3 regions of the Jejuibacter sp. L23 genome follow, and region 1 is predicted to be linked to each of the others. Evidence: predicted binding sites of a transcription regulator. Region 1 holds the regulator's gene; each other region holds the start of a gene.

Evidence for each region. Region 1 encodes CRP, which controls carbon source genes, mostly activating them, when cyclic AMP is high. Its sites were predicted from a motif close to ATGTGANNNNNNTCACAT; they were not measured.
Region 2: a site for CRP is predicted at 1,796-1,813, ahead of cdd (cytidine deaminase). Genes of this name have one in related genera too.
Region 3: a site for CRP is predicted at 1,670-1,687, ahead of SCU88_RS02735 (glycine dehydrogenase). Genes of this name have one in related genera too.

Annotation. Positions count from the first base shown of each region.
Region 1 is NZ_CP138199.1:4,802,320-4,805,594, reverse strand. It holds gene SCU88_RS23005 (YccS/YhfK family putative transporter) at 1-1,582, opposite strand, end outside; gene crp (cAMP-activated global transcriptional regulator CRP) at 1,655-2,287, opposite strand; gene SCU88_RS22995 (OsmC family protein) at 2,592-2,996, shown strand; gene SCU88_RS22990 (phosphoribulokinase) at 3,041-3,275, opposite strand, start outside.
Region 2 is NZ_CP138199.1:3,610,949-3,614,223, forward strand. It holds gene dusC (tRNA dihydrouridine(16) synthase DusC) at 1-447, opposite strand, end outside; gene SCU88_RS17260 (CidA/LrgA family protein) at 648-1,049, shown strand; gene SCU88_RS17265 (CidB/LrgB family autolysis modulator) at 1,046-1,741, shown strand; gene cdd (cytidine deaminase) at 1,872-2,771, shown strand; gene sanA (outer membrane permeability protein SanA) at 2,868-3,275, shown strand, end outside.
Region 3 is NZ_CP138199.1:592,262-595,536, reverse strand. It holds gene SCU88_RS02750 (DUF4311 domain-containing protein) at 1-468, opposite strand, end outside; gene SCU88_RS02745 (DUF4312 family protein) at 494-793, opposite strand; gene SCU88_RS02740 (SFCGS family glycine-rich protein) at 796-1,158, opposite strand; gene SCU88_RS02735 (glycine dehydrogenase) at 1,177-1,518, opposite strand; gene SCU88_RS02730 (LysR family transcriptional regulator) at 1,786-2,733, shown strand; gene SCU88_RS02725 (DUF3658 domain-containing protein) at 2,725-3,275, opposite strand, start outside.

The DNA.
Region 1 (3,275 bases):
TGGCCTGCTGGTCGCGCTCCAGCGCATCGTGGGCATTCTGTCGTAGCAGGCCGCTCTGCCACTGAGGCCACAGCCAGACCATGCCGCCAAAGGCGATCAGGCAACCGAGCAGCGTATCCACCAGTCGGGTCATAATAAACTGCTCACCGCTCAGCGAAAGCAGTTGCAGGCTGTACACCGCAGTGATGGTAAATCCGACGGTCGCCAGCGCGTAATGTTTACGGATTATCAGGTAGCCAATCAGCGTTATCAGCAGCATTCCCGCCAGAATATAGCCCTGGGGTACGTTAAAGTGCAGCGCGCCCGCCGCAATTAACAGACCCGCGATAGTTCCCCCCGCCCGGTGCAGAATGCGTACCCGGGTGGCGCCATAGCCGTTCTGGGTGACAAACATGATGGTCATCAGTATCCACCAGGGTTTGGGCAGATTGAGCGCGGCGCCAAGCAGACTGGCGATGGCAAGCATGGTTCCAATGCGCGCTGCGCTACGCAGCGCCGAGGACTTCAGCGACAGATAGCTGCGCAGCGCCCGAAGCAGCGGAAGATGCTGTTGCCGGTCGGCCATCAGATCCCGAATATAGAGCGGGCGCTGGGTGCGCAGTAGTCGGGCGATACGGCTGAAGTGATAGTGGCAGAACTGCCCCACCGGGTTTTCCGGATGCTGGCGGGCAATCTTTTCCAGCGCGGAGATGGGTTTTTCCATGCTAAAGCGCCGGGGATAGCGGTGGTAGAGTATATCGTCGCTGACTACGCGCAGTCGGGCGGCCACGGTACGGGCCGCCCAGCGAATCACCGGTTCCGCGTGGCTCTGCTCTACCAGTTTCTGTACCTCTTCAGGCTGGTGAAGGCTGACGGAAATATGCTCCTGAAGATCCAGCGCCACCTGAAAGACGCGCAGCAGGCGCTTATAATCATTCTGGCGGCTGGTGGCAGATAGCATATGCAACTGCTGATAACAGAGGCTGATGAGATCCACCACCTTTTGCTGACGAATCAGCAGCGGCGGCAGCGCATTTTCCGGATCGGTATGCTGGGTCAGCAGGCTGTATTTGGCTTCGCAGTAGTCCGCCAGTTCGCGATAGAGCAGGCTCAGGGTCTCGCGTAGCGGCTGTTCACGCCACATCCAGAACCAGAACCAGTTAAAGGCGCCGTACCACAGGGTGCCGAGCGCATACAGCAGCATCGGCTGCCAGACCGGCATATTGCCGGCCAGCCCCAGAGTAAAGATCGCGGCGATAAGCGAAGCAGGCAACAGGCGGCCATGCAGGGCGCTGATTTCCGCCGTAACGCCCAGTAACAGCGCCATTCCGAAGAAGATGGCGGCCAGTGGCAGCTTTTCCATCAGCAGTAGCTGAACCATCAGGCTGCTAAAGGCGAACAGCGAGCCGCCGACGATCAGGCGTTTAAAGAAACGTTTATGGGGGGTATCCAGGCCCGCGATATTGCAACAGGCGGGAACCAGCGAGAAGAGCAGGCCCTGTTGCAGGCTACCGAATATTAGCCCGATAATCACCGGCAGCGACAGTACCAGGGTCTGACGCAGCGCATAGTTAACTTCGGGGTGATAGATCAGTCGGCGCATTGGCACAGGGTAACGCGTCAGTGGCAAAGAGAAAAACGGCGCGTTGCCACAACACGCCGTTACAGACCGGGATTAACGGGTACCGAAGACGACGATGGTTTTCCCGTGTGCGGAGATCAGGTTTTGATCTTCCAGCATCTTCAGAATACGGCCAACGGTTTCGCGGGAACAGCCCACGATCTGCCCAATTTCCTGACGGGTGATTTTGATCTGCATTCCGTCTGGATGGGTCATTGCGTCCGGCTGTTTTGCCAGGTTTAGCAGGGTCTGTGCGATACGACCTGTCACATCCAGGAAGGCGAGATTGCCCACTTTCTCTGAGGTGACCTGCAGACGGCGGGCCATCTGCGAGGAAAGGCGCATCAGAATGTCCGGGTTTACCTGGATCAGCTGACGGAATTTCTTATAGGAGATTTCAGCGACTTCGCAGGCGGTTTTCGCCCGTACCCAGGCGCTACGCTCCTGGCCTTCTTCGAATAGCCCCAGTTCACCAATGAAATCCCCCTGATTCAGGTAAGAGAGGATCATCTCTTTCCCTTCCTCATCTTTGATAAGTACTGCGACAGAGCCCTTAACGATGTAATAGAGGGTTTCGGCTTTTTCACCCTGATGAATAAGTGTGCTCTTCGATGGATACTTATGAATGTGGCAATGAGACAAAAACCATTCGAGAGTCGGGTCTGTTTGCGGTTTGCCAAGCACCATGCGCGGTTATCCTCTGGTTATAAGCTGACGCCCGGAAGAATATGGGCCTCCGGGCGTATTGATCGTTTGTCCCCGCTCTTGGGGATCTGGCATGAGAAAAGCCTGTAAGCTACATAAATTTCACGTGAAATTTCATCCCGTACGCGCTTCGCCGCGCCGCGAGAGGGTATCCTCAGTGTTTTAGCATAGCTTTTTCCGGGTGTCTCCTATTGTCTCGTTTCAGCTTGACCCGGATCGCCTTCTGTTGCGACTTTCTTTGCGGCGGCTTACTCTGTGGGGAAAATGGCTTGATGGGAGCGACAACATGCAGTCACGAGTAAAATGGGTTGAGGGCCTGACTTTCCTGGGTGAGTCCGCCTCCGGGCATCAGGTGCTGATGGACGGGAATTCCGGCGACAAGGCCCCCAGTCCGATGGAGATGGTGCTGATGGCGGTGGGAAGCTGTAGCGCCATCGATGTGGTCTCTATTCTGCAAAAGGGTCGCCACGGCGTGACCGACTGCGAGGTGAAGCTAACCTCGGAGCGTCGTGAAGAGGCGCCGCGCCTGTTCACTCATATCAATCTGCACTTTATCGTTACCGGCCAGGATCTGAAAGACAATGCGGTGTCGCGTGCGGTGGATTTGTCTGCCGAGAAATACTGCTCTGTGGCGCTGATGTTGGGTAAAGCGGTGAATATCACCCATTCATATGAGGTGGTGGAAGGCTGATGCTGGCTGGGGAGGGGAGACAGATTCCCCTCCCCAGCCAGGGATTAGGCTATCTTTTTACCTTCCATAATGCGCCGCACCAGCGGCGTCATAATCAGCTCCATCGCCAGTCCCATCTTGCCGCCCGGCACCACCAGCGTATTGATATGCGAGATAAACGAGCCCTGCAGCATCGCCAGCAGCCAGGGATAATCGACCTCCAGATCCCGGAAGTGGATCACCACAAAGCTTTCATCCAGCGACGGGATCTCTCTGGCGGCGAAGGGATTAGAGGTATCT
Region 2 (3,275 bases), 1.2 Mb from region 1:
CTGTTCGCTGCTGCCCCAGCCCAGTCGCACCTTAACGGTCACCGGCAGATGGGCGGGAACGGCTTCACGCATCGCCTTCGCCCCCTGGTAGATAAGCTCCGGGTCCCGCAACAGCGTGGCGCCGCCGCCGCTGCCGTTTACCACCTTTGAAGGACAACCGCAGTTAAGATCCACCCCCCAGGAGCCCAGCTCCACGGCCCGGGCGGCATTTTCCGCCAGCCACTGGGGATACTGCCCCAGTAGCTGAATACGCACCGGGGTACCGCTGGGGGTGCGACTCTGGTGTTCCAGCTCCGGGCAGATACGCAGAAAAGACTTTACTGGCAAGAGTTTATCCACCACCCGTAAGAACTCGGTGATGCACAGATCGTAGTCATTCACTTCGCTGAGGAGTTCGCGCACCAGCGCATCGAGCACCCCTTCCATCGGCGCCAGTAATACCCGCATAAATCCGCCCGTTGAATAAAGAGGCGCTATGCTAGCGTTTCTGCCATGGGTAATAAAGTCTCTCTCGCCGCTGTGCATGACTTGCGTTCCGGCGTCAGGCAGGCCAGGAATAAAAGGTATGCCTGGAATTCATGTTGCTACCTGTATCACAGAATTGGATTTAATTGTATGATGAATGCGTTTCACTAAGGGTTAACGCCATGCACAAGACTTTAAAAATCATCTGGCACTACCTGCGGGCCTTTCTGCTGATTTACGCCTGTTTATATGCCGGTATCGCCATCGCCGCCCTGCTGCCTATTACGATTCCCGGCAGCATTATCGGTATGCTGATTCTGTTTCTGCTGCTGTCGCTGCAAATTCTGCCTGCCCAGTGGGTGAAACCGGGCTGCCATCTGCTGATTCGCTATATGGCGCTGCTGTTTGTGCCTATCGGCGTTGGAGTAATGCAGTATTTCGATCTGCTGCGCGCCCAGTTTGGACCGGTGGTGGTCTCCTGCGTGGTCAGCACTCTGGTGGTGCTGGTGGTGGTGAGCTGGAGCTCCCATTTAATTCACGGCGAACGCAAAGTCATCGGACAAAAAGAGGCAAATAACAAATGATCCACGATATCTGGTGGTCGCTTCCCCTGACGCTGATTGTCTTCTTCGCGGCACGCAGACTGGGGGGCTGGCTGAAAACGCCGCTGCTCAATCCGCTGCTGGTTTCGATGGTGGTGATTATTCCGCTACTGTTGCTGAGCGGCACCCCCTATGCGCACTACTTCCAGGGCAGCAAAGTGCTGAACGATCTGCTGCAACCGGCCGTGGTGGCGCTGGCTTTCCCGCTCTATGAGCAACTGCATCAGATTCGCGCCCGCTGGAAGTCGATTATCAGCATCTGCTTTATCGGCAGCGTGGTGGCGATGTTTACCGGTACTGCCGTCGCACTGTTGATGGGGGCGACACCGCAGATCGCCGCTTCGATTTTACCGAAGTCGGTCACTACCCCTATCGCCATGGCGGTCGGCGGCAGCATCGGCGGTATTCCGGCCATCAGCGCGGTGTGCGTGATTTTCGTCGGGATTCTTGGGGCGGTATTTGGCCATACTCTGCTTAACCGCATGCATATCAGCACCAAAGCCTCACGCGGTCTGGCCATGGGCACCGCCTCTCACGCACTGGGTACCGCCCGCTGCGCGGAGCTCGATTACCAGGAAGGCGCCTTTGGCTCTCTGGCGCTGGTGATCTGCGGAATCTTCACCTCGCTGCTGGCTCCCTTTATGTTCCCGGTAATCATGGCGCTGATGGGCTAAACTCTGCGCCGGTTCGCTTTTTACTGACGTTAATTTTCATTTGTTACATTAATAATTGGATTAAGATCACATATAGCTTCACAACAGCACCGTACACTACGGTTCCATTAAGCTGATTCGGAATCCTTTCATGCATTCACGTTTTCAGGTCGCACTCGACCAGATGCCTGCGCAACTGCACTCCGCGCTGGCACAACTTGTAGCCGATGAACACTTCCCCGCCATGTTCAGCGCTGCGGAAGCGGAGACCCTGAAGCGCCAGAGCGGACTGGATGATGATGCGCTGGCCTTTGCCCTGCTGCCGCTGGCCGCAGCCTGCGCCCGCACCGCCATTTCACGCTTTAACGTCGGTGCCGTAGCCCGGGGCGAAAGCGGTAACATATACCTGGGCGCCAATATGGAGTTCCCGGGCACCACCATGCAGCAAACCCTGCACGCCGAGCAGAGCGCCATCGCCCATGCCTGGATGCGCGGTGAACGCCGTCTGGCGGCGATTACCGTCAACTACACCCCCTGCGGCCACTGCCGTCAGTTTATGAACGAACTGAACAGCGGTACCGATCTGCATATTCACCTGCCAGGGCGCCAGCCCGCTACTCTGGGCGACTACCTGCCGGATGCCTTCGGGCCGCAGGATCTCAATATCGCCACGCTGCTGCTAGATGAACAAGACCACGGCTATCCGCTGGAGGGTGATGCCCTGAGCCGGGCCGCCATCGCCGCCGCCAACCGCAGCCACGCGCCCTATAGCCAGTCGCCTTCCGGCGTGGCGCTGGAGATGCGCGACGGCACGCTGTTTACCGGCAGCTATGCAGAGAATGCCGCCTATAACCCCTCACTACCGCCGCTACAGGCCGCGCTAAACCTGATGTATCTGTGCGGCTACCAACCACAGGATCTGTTACGCGCCATTCTGGCCGAACTGCCGGACGGAACCCTGACCCAGTGGGAAGCCACGGTCGCGCTGCTGCGTACACTGGAGTGCCGCAGTCTCGATCGCGCCCTGCTCAACCGATCGGCAAACGGCTGAAAATTAGCGCAACCGGACCCGCCCGAGTTGCGCCATTTCCACGGATAAAGTAGCCTTGGATAACCTTTTGATCCCCGATGCCGAGTCCGCAACTCCATGTTGAAGCGCCTGTTTTACAGCCTGTTGGTCATTATCGGCTTACTGCTGTTGTCCGTGTTTGCGCTGGACCGCTGGATGAGCTGGAAGACTTCCCCCTGGGTTTATGATGAAATTCAGGATCTGCCCCGCCGCCAGGTCGGCGTGGTGTTGGGCACCGCCAAGTACTACCGTACCGGGGTAATTAATCAGTATTATCGATACCGCATTCAGGGAGCGATTAACGCCTGGAACAGCGGCAAGGTGGATTATCTGCTGCTCAGCGGCGACAACGCGCTACAGAGTTACAACGAACCGCGCACCATGCGGCGCGATCTGATTGCCGCCGGGGTCGATCCCTCCGCCATCGTGCTGGATTACGCCGGTTTTCGCACCCTGGACTCCATCGTCCGCACCCGCAAGGTGTTC
Region 3 (3,275 bases), 1.1 Mb from region 1:
CATCACGATGTTAACCAGCAGGTTAGCCGCCGGTACCAACACCTTCACGGCCGTGACCTGAAGCGCTTCCGGTACCGACGATGCAGTCAGGTTAAGGAAGGCCACCACCACCATACCGATGATGCCGCCAGCAATGGCCATCTTCTTCGGATCGTGCAGTGTTTCCGCGACGTTGCGGTTTTTGATCATCAGCACCGCTGCCGCCCAGTTAGGGATAATGCGGTGGTCAACGTCCTGGGTGAAGGCGCCCGCAGCCACTGACGATGCCCAGGCGTTAAAGAAGAAGCCCAGGCCAAATGAGAAGTGAGAAGCCGGGTCTCCCTCACAGGAGTTAAGCTCCCCCAACGTACGAAACGCCCCCATCCCCTGGGTGGTGGGCGCATGAAACATTCGTGCCGCTCCGGCGCCCACACCCACGCCGACCAGCGCGCCGATGATGAGCGATTTTATTAATATAATTAAGAACATCACTCTGCCCTTTTCTTGTGATTACTTAGGTGTTCGCGACAAAATCCACTTTGTCGAGATTGATTGCCGTCACCGTCACAGTGACATCCAGTTCAACGCTGAAAGTCCGTCTCTCCCGGCGCAGAAAGATAAATAAAAACGCCTCTTTGCGTACCGCGACCTGCGCCTGAATCACCTCAATATCCTGGGGTTCAATACGCAGTAAAACCTGGGGAGTCGATTTCATCACTGCGCCCTGAACCTTGCTCAGGGCGTCGGCAAAGGCCTTCGCTTTCGCGTCGCCTTTGCCGGTGACTCTCACCGTGGTGGTGAAGTGCTCTTTCATAATCAGGCGCCGTATTTCTTCTGCCAGGCCTGCACCAGGCGTTCGCCCAGCTCTTCTTTATCCATAAAGCCGAAGCCCAGCACGTTGCAGCCTTCGTTAATGGCCGTCACGCCTTCGTCGATAGAACGCATGCCATATTTCGCTTTATAGCCGTACTTGTTCTGAGCGGTAATCGCGCCCGCGCCGCCGCTGCCGCAGAAAGAGATACCAAAGGTGGCCTCTTCCGCTTTCATCACGTCGCCCAGCTTCATATCCGCCGCCACGCCCGGAACCACTACCGCGCGACCACCGGCTTTTTCCACACCTTCAGCCACTTTCTGACCTTTACCCAGACGATCGCCAATCACTACCGTAATCTGTGCCATGTTGTTACTCCTGATCCGTTAATCGTTATCTTTTGCTACTTCGAAATGCACCGACAGCAGCCAGGCCTCTTCGACCGGCAGATTGCCGAACTTCGCAACCGCTTGTTCCGCAAGCCGCATAGAGTCCTGTGAAATCTCTTCAAACAGGCTGGCATCCACTTCCGGCAGCGGCTCACCGGTCACGGACCGGAATGCCATTGCCCTGACGTGCGAGTCGAGCATCTGCTCCTGCACGGCGTTCGGGACTATCTCCTGCGTCTTCAGCAGCGCCTTAATCCAGGCCAGCATCTCTTCCCCAAGGCGGGCGACCTGCTCATTCTGGCTGCTGGTTTCATTAACCATTACCGCTCCGTTTTCCACGCTAGATACCTTATTAATTGGGATGGCTTTAACCTATAGGCAGGGGCGCAGGGTTTGTAGCGAGTTGTTTTCCACTTCAAAGTGGAAATGGCACAGCCATGAGTGATCGGTTCCACATATTTCCACGACATCAGGACTAATCCGACTTTTTGTGTGACAGACATCACACTTAACAACCCTGTTTCGGTAAAAGCGGCACGCAAACCTGATGATCTGTTTTGAGATGTGGCGCACTATTTCCTTCTGATATTTAAAAAACTTATCGCGATGCAAATTGATAACGAAATCACCTTCCGCAAGCTGCTGGTCTTTCTGACCTTTATGGAGAAAGGCAATATCGCTCGCACCGCAGAGGCCCTGGGGTTAAGCAGCGTCAGCGTGCACCGGGCGCTGCATTCGCTGGAAGAGGAGGTACGCTGCCCGCTGTTCGCCCATCAGGGGCGTAATCTGGTGCCCCAGCCCGCGGCCCTGGTGCTGCAGCAGTACTGTCAGCAGGCGGTCACGGCGGTGGATCGCGGTCTGGAAGAGGCCCGGCGAGCGGCGGGGATAGGCCAGGGGCGACTGCGTATCGGCACTCTCTATTCGCTGACTCTGGAAACCGTGCCGCGACTGATTATGGGCATGAAGCTGCGCCGCCCCCAGTTGGAGCTGGATCTCACCATGGGATCGAATGCCACCCTGCTCGGCATGCTGAACGACGGCTCGCTGGACGCCATCCTGATCTCGATTTCCGAAAGCGAGATCGACCGTACCCGGCTGGAGGTGCTGCCGCTGTTTGAGGACGATATCTGCCTGGCCGCCCCGGCCAGCGCCGAACTCAGCCAGGAAGGTCCGGCGGATCTGCGTGACTACCGGGAAGAGAAGTTCGTCTCGCTGGCGGAAGGGTTCGCCACCTATGCTGGTTTTCAGGAGGCCTTCCACGTGGCCGGTTTCGAGCCGGAGATCGTCATGCGGGTGAACGATATCTTTTCGATGCTAAGCCTGGTGCAGGCCGGGGTGGGATTTACCCTGATGCCGGGCAGAATGAAGAAGGTGTATGAACAGGACGTGCAGTTGCTAAAACTGGCGGAGCCTTATCAGATGCGCCAGTTGATTGCGCTGGTCTTTGCCCGCAACCGCGAACATGACCCCAACCTGCTGGCGCTGGCCGCCGAAGGGCGCATGTACGCGCTGGGGCACCCGCCCGCCGCCGATGAGCGCGTGGTGTTATCCTGAAGCTGCGGGCAGGGCGATATAACAGGCCCGCATGGCATTATCTATCCCCCGCCCCTGTAGCTGCCCCTGAGCCACCAGCCAGCGCAGCCGCGAATAGAGAAATTCGCTATTCACTGGTTCAGGCCATGCGCCCTGCACATCGCCAATGATACGCAGGGCGGGACGCCACTCCGGCGCGCTTCGCTTAAGCAAAAGAGCATCGAAGATATCGGGCCCGGGAAACTCAAACGCCGGCTGGCAGCGCGGGCGATATCGCCTTAACAACGCGCGATGTGCGGCAAGTCTGTCAAACTCATCCGCCAGGCTATCGCGCATTTCCGTGGAGATCGTACGCGCCTCGTCAATATAAGCCGCCAGCTGCGGCGGCGGACAGCTCGCTACAGCGCGATGGCCGGGAACATCAATAGCAAACAGCGGTATATCATGCCCTGCACGGCTAAGCTGATGGCACACCAGGCGTAAAAAAACGGCATCGCACGTATTATCGGCCCCCCAAACCAGCAGGCGCGACGAATGATGATCGTGGAGCGATTGCAGAAATC